DNA from 3 places in the Rhodococcus sp. P1Y genome. Region 3 is predicted to be linked to each of the others. Evidence: predicted binding sites of a transcription regulator. Region 3 holds the regulator's gene; each other region holds the start of a gene.
The links. Region 3 encodes LexA, which represses DNA repair genes until DNA is damaged. Its sites were predicted from a motif close to CGAACANNTGTTCG; they were not measured.

Region 1 (5,324 bases), 680 kb from region 3:
GGTGCAAGTTCCTTCTTCACCACTCGGTCCTCGAGCGACTGGTACGACATGAACACCACCCGCCCACCGACGGCAAGGGCATCGAGACCTGCTGGGACGGCTGATTCGAGAGAATCGAGTTCGCCGTTGACCTCCACCCGCAGCGCCTGGAAAGTCCGCTTCGCCGGGTGACCGCCGGTACGACGAGTTGCCGCCGGAATCGATGCGTACAGAAGTTCGACCAAGGCGGCACTCGTGGTGAACGGCGTGGTCTCTCTGCGACGCACGACGGCCGAGGCAATCCGTCCGGCGAAACGTTCTTCACCGTAGGTGCTGAGTACCCGAGCGATGTCACCGTGTGAGTAGGTGTTGAGTATGTCGGCGGCGGTGAGGCCGACCGTGGGATTCATGCGCATGTCGAGTGGCGCGTCGACCGAGTAGGCAAATCCACGATCCGCTTCGTCGAGCTGCATCGACGAGACGCCGAGATCGAACAGAATTGCATGTACCGATTCCGTCTGATTCAGCCCGGCCTCGTCCAACGCCTCGGCGATCCCGTCATAGGTGGTGTGCACGAACGTGGTTCGGTCCGAGAACTCGGCCAAACGTGCACTCGCACGTGACAGTGCGTCGGGGTCGCGATCGAGGCCGATGAGGTGAAGCGTGGGGTACGACCGCAGGAAATGCTCCGCGTGTCCGCCGAGACCGAGGGTTGCGTCGATCATCACCGGCGTTGCGCCTTGGGCAGCAGCGGCAATCAGTGCCGGACCGAGAAGCTCGTCTGCGCGATCGAGGCGTACCGGAATATGCCGCGGTTCAGATCCGACGACGTCGCCGGTGTGCTCCGACTTATTCGCCGGGACTGGCGATTTCGATTCGCCTTCCACAATGATTCCTCCCGGTCGTACCTCTGCGCGACAGAATTCGTGCGCAAGTAGAAAATTGGTGGTGGCGAATGCCTCGAGGTCCCTGTCCGATAGGAACCTGGCGTTGGGGAAGAACGTCAGGGTCCTGATCTTCGAAACCTGGCGTTGGGGAAGAACGTCAGGGTTCTGATCGGGCAGAGGCCTCGCGGCACTCGGCTGTTGACCGAAAGCGGTTACAAAATTCCTTCCAAGGACTCGTCGACAGCATCCGAGAAGCTCTGTTCGCTCTCGGAGGAGTAACGAGCCCATGCGTCTTCGTTCCAGATCTCGATGAACTCGATCGATCCGTTGACGACGACATTGCGTTCCAGATCTGCATACCGTCGGTGATCGGGACTGAGAGTGATCCGTCCCTGACCGTCGAGTTTCTGCTCGTCTGTTCCTGCACCCAATTGGCGAATGTAGGAGCGCGCCACCGGGTTGGACCGCGAAGCCTCGGTCAGCTTCCTGACCTTTTCCGCAAAGGCCTCTCGGGTGTAGATGGCGAGGCTGTGATCTTGACCTTTGCTCACCATCACTCCGTCCTCCAATGCCTCACGGAACTTCGCCGGCAACGTGAGCCGACCCTTGTCGTCGAGCTTGGGCGTGTAGGTACCGAGGAACACTCAGCACCTCCCACTCTCGCCGCTGCCACCACTTTACCCCACTTTGCTCCACTTTCAATCCCCGCAGGCGTAAAAGATTGGGATGTACCCCAAAAAAGCCAGGTCAGCGTAGTGGTTCATTGTGGGGATGTTTTTCTAGACACTACCGAGTGGCGATACGACCTGCCGCCACCGCTCCGCCGACGGCGCGCAAAAGGCCAGGTTGAGTACATGCAAGACACCGGCGCGGCACCCGGGACGATGATGGTGGGTGAAAGTGGGGATCGGTGTGAATGAGCCTTGTGGCGGTGGAGGAAAGTGGGGGCGTGGCCCGATTCAGTGTCTCGGCGGCTGCGTAGAACCCGCCGACGCGAACTGCGGGCGCGGGTCGACGCACACAAAAGCGGCGCCTACCCGAAGGTAGGCGCCGCTCTCATGATCTTGGGTGAAAGATTCTCCGTACTCGTCGTCGGGTGTGGTGTCACGCCAGACGAACGCGGTGGGTCACTCCTGCTCGAATCGCCGCCTGAAGCGGTCCTCCATTCGAGAGGTGAAGCCCCCGCCCTTCTTACCGGGCTTGGGTTGTCGACCCGAGGCTTTGGGCCCGGACGTACTACCGGGTGCGGCTTCGCTCTCCGGCGCGGGCGCGCCCTTGCGAGGACCACCGAGTAGAAACAACACGCCTGCGCCAAACATGAAGGCGAAGCCGACAAGACTGATGACCGGAAAGCCGGCGGGCTTGAACGGCAGCGCCAGCCCGGCTACGAGCAAGACAAGCCCCAATACGAACAATGCTGCCGCTTGGAAGCGTCGCTTGCTCGATGCCGTACGCATACGGCCGCTTCTCACGTGAGATGCGAACTTGGGATCCTCGGCGTAGAGAGCGCTCTCGATCTGATCGAGCATGCGCTGCTCGTGCTCGGAGAGTGGCACGGTACCTCCCCCTGCACTGATATTGAAAGTCATTTCGGTTGCGAAACGACGGGAAGCTGACCTTGGCGGCTACCTGCCACTGATAATACGAGCAGATTGGGCTGCTTACCACCTACTCGGCCGATGTGTTCCTGAGAATGTCCGAAGTTTCCCTGCACAGCGGTCCAGGAGGGCCCCGGAACCCGACATGGCGGACACGCCCCGGAAGGTCATTTCGGCACTGAAGTCGTCCTCACCGAACTCGACAAGGGCGTCGAGCACGTTGATCACGCCGACATCGACCGCGGATACAGCGTCACTCGGTCGAGCCTCGATTCGGCGCCGATGAAGTCCTCGACGACGTGGAGAAACCGACCGACCTCGCGGTAGAACTCGTCTGCCGCAATCACATCGAGGGGTCTGGAAACTCCGGCCTGCAGCGCAGCCCTCGTTGCGGAGTATCCGGCGAAGTACTCGGCCCACGATTCGAGCTCGGGTGCCGCCTTCGCAAGAAGAACCCAAGCACTCCTCGACCGCGCGCGCGACGGGGAGATCGGTGCGACCTCCAGAATCGCAGCCGCCCCACGCAACGCGGCCATGTAGCAGTCGAGGAACTGATCGGACACGCTCTCGGCGCCGACGGAACCGGACAGCAGAGCATCCGCACGGCCCAGTAGAACGCGGGCACGCGGCGAAACCGGCGGACGTACATCGCCGCGGAGAACTTTCGTGGCCATACTCGAACACCTCCCGTTGCATTCGCCGTTCGGTACCGCAGATCCGACACGCTCGGACGTCGACGACGATCTAAGGTCGGAATCCGGCGAGCCCCGCTTCCCTCGGGGTCTTCGCCGGATCACCGACATCGAACATCCGTTCGACATATTCAATATAGCTGTGCACACCGACAAGTAGTCAAGGAAAGGTTGAGAACAGTCGCTACCGACGCGGAAACGACCCCGTACCTGGTCGACCTGTCCGCCCAGGAGATTCGCCGACGGTTACCCGAGGCCCTGGCGATCTACGTCGACGCCATGGGGTACCCGCAGGGCACCGAGTACCACCGGGCCCCCATGTGGGCCGAACACGTTCTCCGTCCCGGCTGGCGGGGCGTCGGTGCAGTCCTACCCACCGAGGGATCACCTCTGGTCGCGGTCGCTTACGGGTATCGAGGCGCTCGCCACCAGTGGTGGCACCAGCAGGTAAGGGAAGGCCTGCGCCGCTCGGGAAGAGACGTCGACCACATCGATTCGGTGCTCGCCGACTACTTCGAACTGACCGAACTGCATGTCTCCCCCAAAGCCCAAGGCCACGGGCTCGGTACCGCGCTCACCCGTCGTCTGCTCGACGGCACCCCCGAGAGCACCGTGCTTCTGTCCACACCCGAGGTCGACCGCGAGGACAACAGAGCGTGGCGCCTGTATCGCAGACTCGGATTCGAGGACGTCCTTCGCAATTTCACCTTCGCCGGTGATCGACGACCGTTCGCCGTCCTCGGTCGCTCATTGCCCTTCGAGCCGGCCTCGACCAGCGCACTTCCCAACGACCTATAGCCTGATGAAGTGATCGACGTTGTGGTTGTCGGCTCCGGCCACAACGCCCTGACTTCAGCCTGCTACCTCGCTGGGGCCGGATTGTCGGTCGAAGTCCTCGAGAAGGATTCGATCGTGGGCGGCGGGGTCTCCTCCACGGACCGATTCCCCGGGCACCGCGTCGACCGCGGGTCTTCCGCCCACATCATGGTCCGACACACAGGGGTCATCGAAGAACTCGGATTGGCCGAACACGGATTGCGATACGTCGAATGTGACCCATGGGCGTTCGCGCCAGGCGCCCCGGCGACCGACGAGCCCGCCATTGTGTTCCACCGCGATCTCGAGGCCACCGTCGAATCGATCGCGCATGCGTGCGGCACCGCCGACGCGCGCGCCTACCGGCGATTCGTCGACATCTGGGGACCGCGAAGCGCTCGGACGATGCGCGCGTTCTCGTCGCCACCGACCGGCGGCTCGCTACTCCGCTCCTTCTGGGGACTCGGCGCCCCCGACGGAGCCAGTGCACTCTCACGCGAGTTCCTCACCACAGGTGACGCTCTTCTGGACGAAATGTTCGAATCCGAAAGACTCAAGGCCGCACTGGCGTGGTTCGGGGCACAGTCCGGCCCGCCGATGTCCGAGCCGGGCACCGCACCGATGGTCGGATTTGCCGCTCTGATGCACACCCTTCCACCCGGGCGAGCCGTCGGCGGTAGCGGCGCTTTGACCGAGGCCCTCGTTTCGAAACTTGTCGCCGACGGAGGCAAGGTCACGGCGGGCGACGGCGTCGAGTCGCTGACCCGGAATGGAGAGTCGTGGTCCACGCGTACCGAGTCGGGACGGATGGTTCGCAGCGCGATGGTCATCGCGGGGTGTCACATCCTGACCACGCTCGACCTGCTGGAGGCCGGCGGACACGACGGGAAACAGATCGATCGCTGGCGTCGAGGCATCCGTGTCGGCCCTGGACTGGGGATGGCTGTTCGACTGGCGACCTCGGCACTCCCCCGATATTCGAGTATTCGGACACCGGAATTCGCGACGTCGGGTTTGCAGCTTCTGGTTCGCGACCGTGCGCAGTTGCGGCGCGCACACGGGAACGCCCTGGCCGGTGAGCTTCCCCCCACCCCAGCAGTTCTCGGCATGTCGTTCACAGCCATCGAACCGAGCGTCGCCCCGGCAGGCGAACACCAGATCTCACTGTGGTCGCAATGGCACCCGCACACTCTCGCCGACGGACGACGCTGGCGCACAGCCGATTCGGAGGTCCATGCCGCCGACCTCGCCGAATCCGAAGCAGACCGCGTGGTCGACCAGCTCGAGACCTACTCACCCGGCTTCCGGTCCTCGATTCTGCACCGGCACGTCCAGTCGCCGGTCGACATCGA
Region 2 (5,324 bases), 2.4 Mb from region 3:
ATCACGCGCTGTACAACGAGTACTTCGGCCCGGACCGTTATCGCGACCAGCCGTGGTGGGGTGACTCGTTCACATCCGAGGACAATTCTGCGCACTACGATCTGCTCGACATCGCCGGTGCGAAATTTCTGATGCTCTACATCGGATACAACCCGCCCGAGAAAGTCATGAAGTGGGCAGAGCAGGTACTCGACGACCATCCGGACCGGAACGTCGTGATCGGTACCCACTACTACCTCGACGAGGGCGGCGAGAAGAAGCTGATGGCGTTCGGAGACATCGGTGCAAGCTCGGGTCAACAGATCTGGAATCGCTTGGTCAAGCCGTATGAATCCGTCTTCCTTGTCCTGTCCGGACATGTGGACGGCCAAGCCACTGTCGTCGATCGCGACGTCGACGACACCGGCCGAACCGTCGTACAACTGTTGGCCGACTACCAGTATTTCGAGGTCGAGGGCGAGAGGGCAACAGGATTCCAGCGCCTGCTTCAGTTCGATATCGATGGCGAGACCCTCGCAGTGACGACCCACTCACCCGCACTCGACAGATTCGACGTCGAGAACTTCGATCCCCGTCGCCGATTCGTGCCCGAGGACGGCGAATTCGTCACCGATTTCACGTTGCGGGCGGATGTGCCGCGAGCCGTCAGCGCGCGATAGCGTCACGCGGTGAGGTGAGCGCGGGGGCGAGCGTTGCCATGGCCAGCTCGAACGCTGCATCGACGCGGTCGACGTCCCCGGTCGCAACAAGGTCGAGGTGTAGCCCTCTCAGTACTGCCAACACCAGGGTGGCCATCTGGCGCGCGGCGGCAGGCTCGACTCCATCGCCGATCAGCGGGGCCTCGATCTGCGGTAGCCAGTCGGTGACGATCGACCCGGTGAACCATCTGTATTGATCCGGGTGATGGGCGGCCAGGCCGAAAAGCTCGAACAGCACCCGGAACTGCCTGCCCTGCGCCGGCTCCAGCCATCGCCGCCAGAGCGTGCGCAGCGTCTGCTCCGGGGTGAGGCCGACGAGCTCGGGGTCTTCGCGAAGAGTCCTCAGCAGGTCCTCGTTGATGGTGCGGGTGATCTCCTCGACCAGCGCCTCCTTCGACCCGAACTGTCGCACCACTGTCGCGATCGTGACGCCCATCGCCGATGCCAGTGGCCGCAGGGTCAGATCGGAGACGCCTCGGTCGAGGACGTACTGGGTGGCGGCGGCCACCAATTCCGGTCGCCGATGCGCCCAGCGAGCGGAGCGACCGTCGACCGTCGCGTCGTGCTCCTCGTCTCCTCGATCCATATGGCTACCTTATCGGCGCAGTATCAAAATCGACCGATTGCCAAATCGACCGATCCGTGTAGATTCACGACTATGTCCAACCGTCACGTCGTCCTTGTTCATGGCACTTGGGGTCGGGGTACTCCCACATGGTGGGGTTCCGCCTCGCAGGCCTTCACCGACCGCGGGTTCACCGTCCACACCCCGACCCTGCGCCACCATGAACTCCCTCGCGACGAAGGTGCTCCGCTGATCGCGGGCTTGAGTCTTCTCGACTACACCGACGATCTCGTCGCGCTTTGCCGATCCCTCGATTCCCCACCTCTGGTAGTTGGACTCTCGATGGGCGGATTACTGGTACAGCTGGTCGCAGCGCGCACCCCGACCGCAGGTGTCGTCGCCGCAGCGCCTGCACCCGCAGCGGGCATCTTCGCCGTGTACCCGACGATGATCCGCCTGTTCGGGACGCACTTCTTCCACCCCAGCGCGCCGTGGCGTCGACCGCTGATGCCCACCATGACCCGCTTCAAGGTCATCGCACAACACCAGCCGCTCCAACATGTTCGTGAACTGTTCGATGGCGCAGTCGCCGAATCAGGGCGGGCGTACTGCGAGATGAGCTTTCCGTATCTCGACCGCCGTCACGCGGCGACCGTCGACTTCGCCGCAGTAGACGCACCTGTTCTCGTGATCGGTGCCGAACAGGACAGAGCGGTGAACCGACGAATCCCTCGCACGACCGCACGGCGCTACCGCGATGCTGACCATGTCGAGATACCGGGTGCAGATCATGCACTGTTCGACGAGCCCTTCCTCACTCCAACCATGGCCGCAATCGACGGGTGGCTGACGGAAAGGGCGGTCTTCGCATGAACTCGGTCCGACGTCGATGTCCTTGTTCGGGTCCGCCTCATTTCGATGCCTGAAGTTCGACGTGGAGATAACGTCGAGTGGTGCGTACCGCTGAGGATCTGGTCACCGCTGTTCAGGGCTCGCCCGACGCCGTGACAGTTCACGACAAAGCTGCGTGGGTGGGTCTCTACGCCCGGAACGGGGAAGTCAACGACCCGGTCGGGTCCAAGCCGCACCGGGGCGTCGACGCGATTGGACGCTTCTACGACACCTTCATCTCGCCGAACACAATCAATTTTCACGTCGAGAACGACGTCGTCTCGGGGATGTCCGTCGTACGCGATTTGTCCCTCGAGACGATCATGTCCACCGGAGCCGTGCTGAACGTACCGATGCACCTGCGCTACGACCTTGTAGAGGAGAACGGGGTTCTGAAAATTTGGCGCTTGGCAGCGCATTGGGAACTGCAATCCATGATCAGGCAGTTGTTGGGTGCCGGTACCCGTGGCCTGTCCGCGTCGGCCAAGCTGACTCCTCAGCTCGTGTCGAACCAAGGCGTGCGCGGGGTTCTCGGTTTCATGGGTGGGCTTCGCAGCGTCGGCGCACGAGGGAAGACGGCGGCGCTCGACGTTCTTCGCGACCCACGATGCCCCGTCAGAGACGCATCCGGTGAATCGTTGTCCCCAGACGTGCTGCGCGGAGCGACCTACCGAAAGTTGTTGGCAGCCGGACGAATTGTCAGCGCTTCTGCGGAACTGGAATCCGGCCCAGGCGTTGTGTTCGTCGAATTCTCGCGCGCATCCTTGGCGGTCGACTCAGTCACGGTGTTCGCACCTTCGCGAAATACCTGAGCACTCGACGATGCCGGTCGCTGGACGTGGCCGAATGTTTGTGAAGCAAAGGATCTTTCATAAGTTCGGATGGGAACGTACGTTCGAAAACTTGTCGGTGGGTCGGGCTAGATTGATCTCATGCTTTCGGGGGATAGCGCTTCGGTCGACGAAGCCAACACAGCAGCAGGGGATATCGCCGATCTGACGATCGGTGGGGTGGTCACGGCCGGCGAAGCGGTGACGGCGGGGGAAGCGGTAACGGTTGGCGACTCAGTCACGGCTGGCGATGCTGCCGTGCTGCCGGATGCGGCTGCTGAACCCGCCGGTGACGACGCCGGTGCGGGTGAGACCTCCGAGCTGAGTGGTGTTGCAGTCGAACCCGATTCGATCAGCACGGAGGATCCAGCTGAATCGGAGGAGGCTGGGTCGGAGGAGGCTGAAGTGGAGGAGGCTGGGTCGGAGGATCAGGCTGAAGCGGAGGGGGATGCTCTGCCGGATGGGGAGGCGGGGTCGGTGAAGCCGGATCCGATGACCGCCTGGGCACAATCGTGGTCCACCAACCGCGACGGCCGCGACGGAGTCGTACCGGTCACCGAACTCGACCTGACCGCGACACCGGTGATCGACGCACCCGGCCTCGCACGCGTCATCGCAGACCTCGAAGCAAGCATCACCCGACTCGGACAGATACAAACGATGGCCCTGACCAACAGTGACCGCCGAGCCCTGCTGATGCGCACCGAAACCATGACCCGAACCCTGTTCGGATACTCCCACACCTGGATCGCCGACCTCATCGACCAACACGGACTCGACGGCATCTACGGATCGATCCCCGAAGCACTCGCCGTCCTCCTACGACTGTCGATGAAACAATCCGGACAACGCATCCTGATGGCCGAACAATTCGGCGAACGCACCACCCTCACCGGCGAACGCCTCCCACCACACCTACCCGCCACCACCCACGCCGCCGAAAACGGAATCATCGGCGAAGAACACCAACAGATCATCCGCAAATTCTTCAAAAGACTCGGCACCAAAGTCGACACCGACACCGCCGAGCACGCCGAACAACAACTGGTGCAACTCGCCCGGGACCTACTACCCGACGCGTTCACCGTCGCCGCCCGCCGCCTCTACGACATCCTCGACCCCGACGGCGACCTCGACAAAGAATCCGTCGCCGACCGCACCTACCTCTACCTCGACGACCCCGACGCCGCAGGACTGAGCACCGGCAGATTCCGCTGCGACGCCGAATTCCGCGCCTACCTCGAAGCCGCATTCAGCAAATGGGCCAAACCCGGCATGTGCAACCCCGCCGACACCACCCCCCTCATCGACGAACCCAACACCAACGAACCCGACACCAACAGCGGCCCCGACAACACAGAGCCGAGCTTGTTCGACACACCCACCGGCGACAACACAGACAGCTCCGGTGGCGACGGATCGAGCGACGAGCCGGGCGACAGTTCGGGCGACGATGACGCCGTCGAGGGCGAGGATGCCGAAGCCGAAGCCGATACCGAACGAGCCCAACGAGACCGACGCGGCCTCGGACGACGCCAACACGACGCCCTCAAAACCATCCTGAGACAAATGCTCGCCTCCGGACAACTCGGCCAACACCGAGGACTACCCGTCACCGCCGTCATCACCATGACACTCAACGAACTCGAAACAGCCACCGGACACGCCATCACCGCCACTGGATCCACCATCGCCATCCGCGACGCCATCCGCATGGCCACCCACGCCCACCACTACCTCGTCATCTTCGACGACCGCACCGGCAGACCCCTGCACCTCGCCCGCACCAAACGCCTCGCCACACCCGACCAACGCATCGTCCTCATCGCCGCCGACCGAGGCTGCACCTTCCCCGGCTGCACCCGACCCGCCACCTACTCCCAAACCCACCACATCGACGAATGGGCCGACGGCGGCAACACCGACATCGACACACTCACCTTCGGCTGCGACATCCACCACCCCCTCGTCGGAAAAACCGACACCGATTGGGCCACCACCAAAGCCGAACCCGACCACCCCTACCCCGGCCGCACCCTCTGGCACCCACCCACCACACTCGACCCCCACAGACACGGAACCATCAACCACTACCACCACCCAAACGAATACATCCACCCCTCCGACACACCCCTGCCCGGCATGCCCAGCACCCAACCCACAACCAACACCCCACCACCGGACCCCGAGAACCAGACCACCGAGAACCCGGAACCCCCGAACCAGGCGCACCACCCACCTGACACAAGGGGAGTGGCGACCCGACCCGCAGAACCGGTCGCCACCCGGGAACCACCCCCACCAGCCCCACACACAGGGCACCTGCACCCAGCGGCACAG
Region 3 (5,324 bases):
TTGCCTGCCCTTCGTCTGCTTCGCGCGAGTCCACCACGCGGGAATCGGGATGCCTGCAGAACGGGCAATGCATGTAAGCGCCTCCGTCGTAGCCGTTGCACACTCTCGAATGACTCGTGAGAGGTACAGGCATCGAGGATACTCGGAGCCCTACGAACGCGCCTCGATCACCCAGCACAGCGCGCTACGGCGTAGACGGGGCATCGAACCCCTGCACGACCGCCACCGGCGCGCCGGAGGATTCTGGCGTCGAGTCGAGCGCGTCCGCGCGTAGATTCGCGACGGCCACCAAGCCGAGGATCACGACGGCCGTCGCAACGACACCCGCGACCATTGCGCTCCACGAGATCTTCTCGTCACGATGTGCGCGATCGGTCTGCGCGTCGGGGGAACCGTGAACGACGGCCGACCCGTGTGCGCCCTGCCGCGCCGCCGTATCCAGCACGTATCGGCGACGTTCCACCGTGCCGCGACGACGGGTGGGCGTGGCCGACCGCGATCGGCTACCGGTCGATGCGCGCAGTGCTGGGGCAACTCGCCGGTCGGTTGTGATGGTCATCGGAACCTCCGCTGGATGGGACGTGTCGAACGCGATCGAATCGGTTATTCGATCAGGCGTTCGATGAACGCTTGTTCGAAGTTCTATCACGCGACTCCGACAAAGTCAGCAGAAAGTGCGACACGGATCGAACAGATGTTTGATCGAACAGCGTTTACGGGCTAGATTCGTGTCAGAAACCACACGTCACATCCACCCCACGCGTTCGACAGGTACTACCGAGACCGGAACTTGGCCCCGAGACTGGAACATCGTCCCGAGACTGGAACATTGCCCGAGGCCGGAGAACTCTCGTCCAGACCGAACCGAACGCGCGTACGACGCAGGAGGACGCACGAATGAAGGACGAGACCTCGTCAGGGTCGGCGAAATCGGCGCCGAGATCGACCGGGCAGTCGACAACGAAGTCGGCGGGCAAACCCGCAGCGGTTCCGACCGCGAAGGCGTTCGAGGGCGAGGGCACCGACATCAACGCCGGACTGACCGAGCGCCAACGCAAGGTTCTCGAAGTCATCAGGGCGTCGGTCACCGAACGCGGGTACCCGCCCAGCATCAGGGAGATCGGGGATGCCGTAGGACTGACCTCGACGTCGTCGGTTGCTCATCAACTCCGCACGCTCGAGCGCAAGGGCTTCCTTCGCCGCGACGCGAACCGTCCCCGCGCTGTCGACGTCCGCGGCCTCGACGAGGTACAGGCCGATCACGCGGCAGCGGTGGCGGACGGATCGGCAACGGCGGAGGATCAGCTTCCGACGCCGACGTTCGTGCCTGTTCTCGGACGTATCGCGGCAGGCGGTCCGATCCTCGCCGAGGAAGCGGTCGAAGACGTGTTCCCGCTTCCGCGCGAACTCGTGGGACAGGGCTCGTTGTTCCTGCTGAAAGTCGTGGGCGAGTCCATGATCGAGGCAGCCATCTGCGACGGCGACTGGGTGGTCGTACGCCAGCAGAGCGTCGCCGACAACGGAGACATCGTGGCCGCGATGATCGACGGCGAAGCCACGGTCAAAACGTTCAAGCGAACGAAGGGCGATGTGTGGTTGATGCCGCACAACCCGCTGTTCGAGCCCATCCCCGGCAACGACGCAGCGATCCTCGGCAAGGTTGTCACGGTAATGCGCAAGCTCTGACGACAAACAATGCTCTGACGACAGACACTGCTTTGACGACAAGCGATGCCAACGGCCCGAAACCTTTCAGGTTTCGGGCCGTTGTACGAAGATCGGCGAACTACAGATCGAGACCGCGTCCGATGATCTCCTTCATGATTTCGGTCGTGCCGCCGTAGATCGTTTGGACGCGAGAATCCATGTACGCCTTGGCGATCGGGTATTCCTTCATGTAGCCGTAGCCTCCGTGCAACTGGAGGCAGCGATCGATGAGCTTGACCTGGTTCTCGGTCGTCCACCACTTCGCCATGGCCGCTTCCTGGACCGTCAACGTCCCGGCGTTGAGAAGTTCGATGAACTTGTCGACCATGATTCTCGTAGCGGTCGCCTCGGTTGCCAACTCGGCAAGAACGAACCGTGTGTTCTGGAACTTTCCGATGGACTTGCCGAAGGCCTTGCGATCACGGCAGTACTGAATGGTCATCTCCAGCGCGGATTCCATCGCGGCGGCTGCGACGACGGCAATCGAGAGCCGCTCCTGCGGAAGATTCTGCATCAGGTAGATGAAGCCCATGCCCTCTTCGCCGAGCAGGTTCGCGGCAGGAACGCGAACATCGGTGAAACTGAGTTCGGCTGTGTCCTGAGCCTTCATGCCGATCTTGTCGAGGTTCCTGCCGCGCTCGAAGCCCGGCATGTCGCGCTCGACGACCAGCAGGCTGAATCCCTGGGCGCCCTTCTCGGGGTCGGTACATGCGACGACGATGATCAGGTCAGCGTTGATTCCGTTGGTGATGAACGTCTTGGAGCCGTTGAGAACCCACTCGTCACCGTCACGAACCGCTCGGGTCTTGATGCCCTGCAAGTCGCTGCCGGTACCGGGCTCGGTCATAGCGATCGCCGTGATCAGCTCACCCGAGCTGAAACCTGGGAGCCAACGCTGCTTCTGCTCTTCGTTGGTCAGCTCGATGAGGTAGGGCGCGACGACGTCGTTGTGCAGTGTGAAGCCGATTCCGCTGTACCCACCACGGGTCGTCTCCTCGGTGACAATGGCGTTGTAGCGGAAGTCCTTGACGCCACCGCCGCCGTACTCCTCGGGGACCGCGGTACCGAGGAATCCCTGCTTGCCTGCCTCGACCCACACATCTCGGTCGACGATGTTCTGCTCTTCCCACTTCGCATGGTTCGGGGCGACGTGCTGGTCGAGAAACTTGCGATACGACTCGCGAAAGAGGTCGTGCTCGGCTTCGAACAGTGTGCGGTCCACTACTTCTCCTTCGAGGTGCTGCCGGGAACGGTGCTGCCCACGGCGGTGCGTGCCGACAAGAATGGCGTTCCCTCGACCCTACGACCGCTCCTCGGCCACAGTCGATGACCGAGCCGTGCGTGATCGGTGACCGTACTAGCGAGTAGCTTTCCGGCTCAGGGCCCGCAACACCGGATATCCGACGAGGATGCCGACCGAACCCCAGGCGATTCCGCCCAGTTCGATGGAGCCGACCTGGAGCGTCAAGTCCCCGATACCGGCCACGATCGCTGCTGCAACCACGGTGAGGTTCACCGGGTCGGTGAAGTCGACCTTGTTGTCGGTCCAGATGCGCACGCCCAACAATCCGATCAAGCCGTAGAGCACCAGCGTTGCGCCCCCGATGACCCCGCTGGGCACCGTGAACACGAGAGCACCGAACTTGGGTGAGAACGCCAGAACGATCGCGGTTGCTGCCGCGACCCAGTACGCCGCCGTCGAGTACACCCGAGTCGCTGCCATTACGCCGATGTTCTCGGCGTAGGTCGTCGTACCCGAGCCGCCTGCGGCGCCGGCGAGTGTCGTGGCGAGACCGTCCGCGATGAGGGCGTCCCCGGCCAAGTCGTCGAGGGGCTTGCCGGTCATGGCGGACACCGCTTTGACGTGACCGACGTTCTCGGCGACGAGAACGATGACAACGGGTAGCGCTATCAGTACGACCGACAGTTCGAATGTGGGCCCACGGAACTCCGGGATTCCGATCCACGCAGCAGCGCGCATGGCGTCGAGCTTGGCCGAGTCGATCTGTCCGAGCACGGCCGCGAACAACCAGCCGATGATCACTCCGACAAGAATGCCGAGACGTCCGAGTAGCCCGGGACCTGCGGCAGTGATCACGAGTATTGACACGAGGGTGACGGCCGCCACCAGCGGTTGAGCCTCGAATGACGTCGTCGCAGCGGGTGCAAGATTGAATCCGATCAGCACGACGACAGCGCCGGTGACCACAGGTGGCATCACGGCTTCGACAACCCGACCGCCGGCGAATCTGACGACGAATCCGACTGCTGCCAGCACGATTCCGACCGACATCACCGCACCGAGTTGCGCCGCGGGCCCATTCGCCTGAGCGGCGCTCAACGGCGCGATGAACGCGAACGACGACCCTAGGTAGCTGGGAATTCGCCCGCGGGTGATGATCAGGAACAGCGCCGTCCCGATGCCCGAGAAGAGCAGGGTCGTAGTGACGGGGAACCCGGTCAAGGTCGGGACGAGCAACGTCGCGCCGAACATCGCGATCACGTGCTGCATGCCGATCCCGACGGTCCGTGGCCACGACAGCCGTTCGTCCGGCGCCACCACTGCGCCTGCAGTGGGCGTTTTACCGTCGCCGTGCAGGGTCCATCCGAAGTTTCGACTCACAAGGAGACGATCCTACGGGGAAATCAGCCGAGTATCGCTGTGACGGCCGCACGCGCCGCCGTGGAACTGTCGGTCTTCAACGCCGCGTCAGCCGCGTCCTTGCACTGCTGCAACGTCACCGAGGACAGCTTCGCTCCGACGTGCGCCACAGCAGCCGACGCCGCAGACAGAGACGTGATTCCGAGCCCGACGAGGACGCAGGCCAACAACGGATCTGCGGCCGCCTCACCGCACACTCCGACCGGTTTGCCAGCCGCTGCTCCTGCTTTCGCCGTGTGCGCGACTAGGGCGATGACGGCCGGTTGCCACGGGTCGGTCAGCGATGCCAGCTGGGACGACATTCGGTCCGCCGCCATCGTGTACTGAGCGAGGTCGTTCGTACCGATCGACAGGAAGTCGACGTGTTCGAGGATGTGCTCGGCGAGAAGGGCTGCCGCTGGAATCTCGATCATGACCCCGGGCTTCAGCCCGCGTTCGCGCGCATCGGACGCGAAGGCAGCAGCCTCGGCCGCGGTGGCGATCATCGGAGCCATGACCCACGGCGCCGACCCCGTTGCCGCCGCGGCCGCGGCGATGCCGTCGAGCTGACGGTAGAGAATCCCCCTGTCCGCCTCGGCGATTCGAATGCCGCGAATTCCGAGTGCCGGATTGGCCTCGTCGGCGTGGTTGGCGAACCGAAGCGGCTTGTCGGAGCCGGCATCGAGCGTTCGCACGACCACCTTCCGGCCGTCGAACGCCTCCAGCACCTGAGCGTAGATCTCGGCCTGTTCGTCGACCGTCGGCTCGACGTCGCGGTCGAGGAAACAGAGTTCGGTGCGGAACAACCCGATCCCCTCGGCGGCTGTCTTTCTGGCTGCCCGTGCCCCTGCACCGTCCTGCACGTTGGCGAGGATATCGACGGTGTGGCCATCGGACGTGGCTCCGGGCCCCGTCCACTGCGACACGCGGTCGAGCTCCGCAAGTGATGTTTCGACGGCGTTCACAGCCTGCGCGG

Region 1: the regulator LexA is predicted to act here: its motif matches at 3,268-3,281, upstream of D8W71_RS18775 (SAV_6107 family HEPN domain-containing protein).
Region 2: the regulator LexA is predicted to act here: its motif matches at 3,039-3,052, upstream of D8W71_RS04700 (DUF222 domain-containing protein).

What each region holds. Positions count from the first base shown of each region.
Region 1 covers NZ_CP032762.1:4,083,354-4,088,677, forward strand. The annotation lists gene rsmH (16S rRNA (cytosine(1402)-N(4))-methyltransferase RsmH) at 1-785, opposite strand, end outside; gene mraZ (division/cell wall cluster transcriptional repressor MraZ) at 1,079-1,510, opposite strand; gene D8W71_RS18770 (DUF3040 domain-containing protein) at 1,994-2,422, opposite strand; gene D8W71_RS18775 (SAV_6107 family HEPN domain-containing protein) at 2,689-3,138, opposite strand; gene D8W71_RS18780 (GNAT family N-acetyltransferase) at 3,328-3,954, shown strand; gene D8W71_RS18785 (phytoene desaturase family protein) at 3,964-5,324, shown strand, end outside.
Region 2 covers NZ_CP032762.1:995,165-1,000,488, reverse strand. The annotation lists gene D8W71_RS04720 (metallophosphoesterase) at 1-659, shown strand, start outside; gene D8W71_RS04715 (TetR/AcrR family transcriptional regulator) at 646-1,284, opposite strand; gene D8W71_RS04710 (alpha/beta hydrolase) at 1,357-2,136, shown strand; gene D8W71_RS04705 (nuclear transport factor 2 family protein) at 2,214-2,966, shown strand; gene D8W71_RS04700 (DUF222 domain-containing protein) at 3,087-5,324, shown strand, end outside.
Region 3 covers NZ_CP032762.1:3,406,463-3,411,786, reverse strand. The annotation lists gene nrdR (transcriptional regulator NrdR) at 1-73, opposite strand, end outside; gene D8W71_RS15805 (hypothetical protein) at 185-559, opposite strand; gene lexA (transcriptional repressor LexA) at 898-1,686, shown strand; gene D8W71_RS15795 (acyl-CoA dehydrogenase family protein) at 1,787-2,929, opposite strand; gene D8W71_RS15790 (uracil-xanthine permease family protein) at 3,065-4,330, opposite strand; gene ptsP (phosphoenolpyruvate--protein phosphotransferase) at 4,354-5,324, opposite strand, start outside.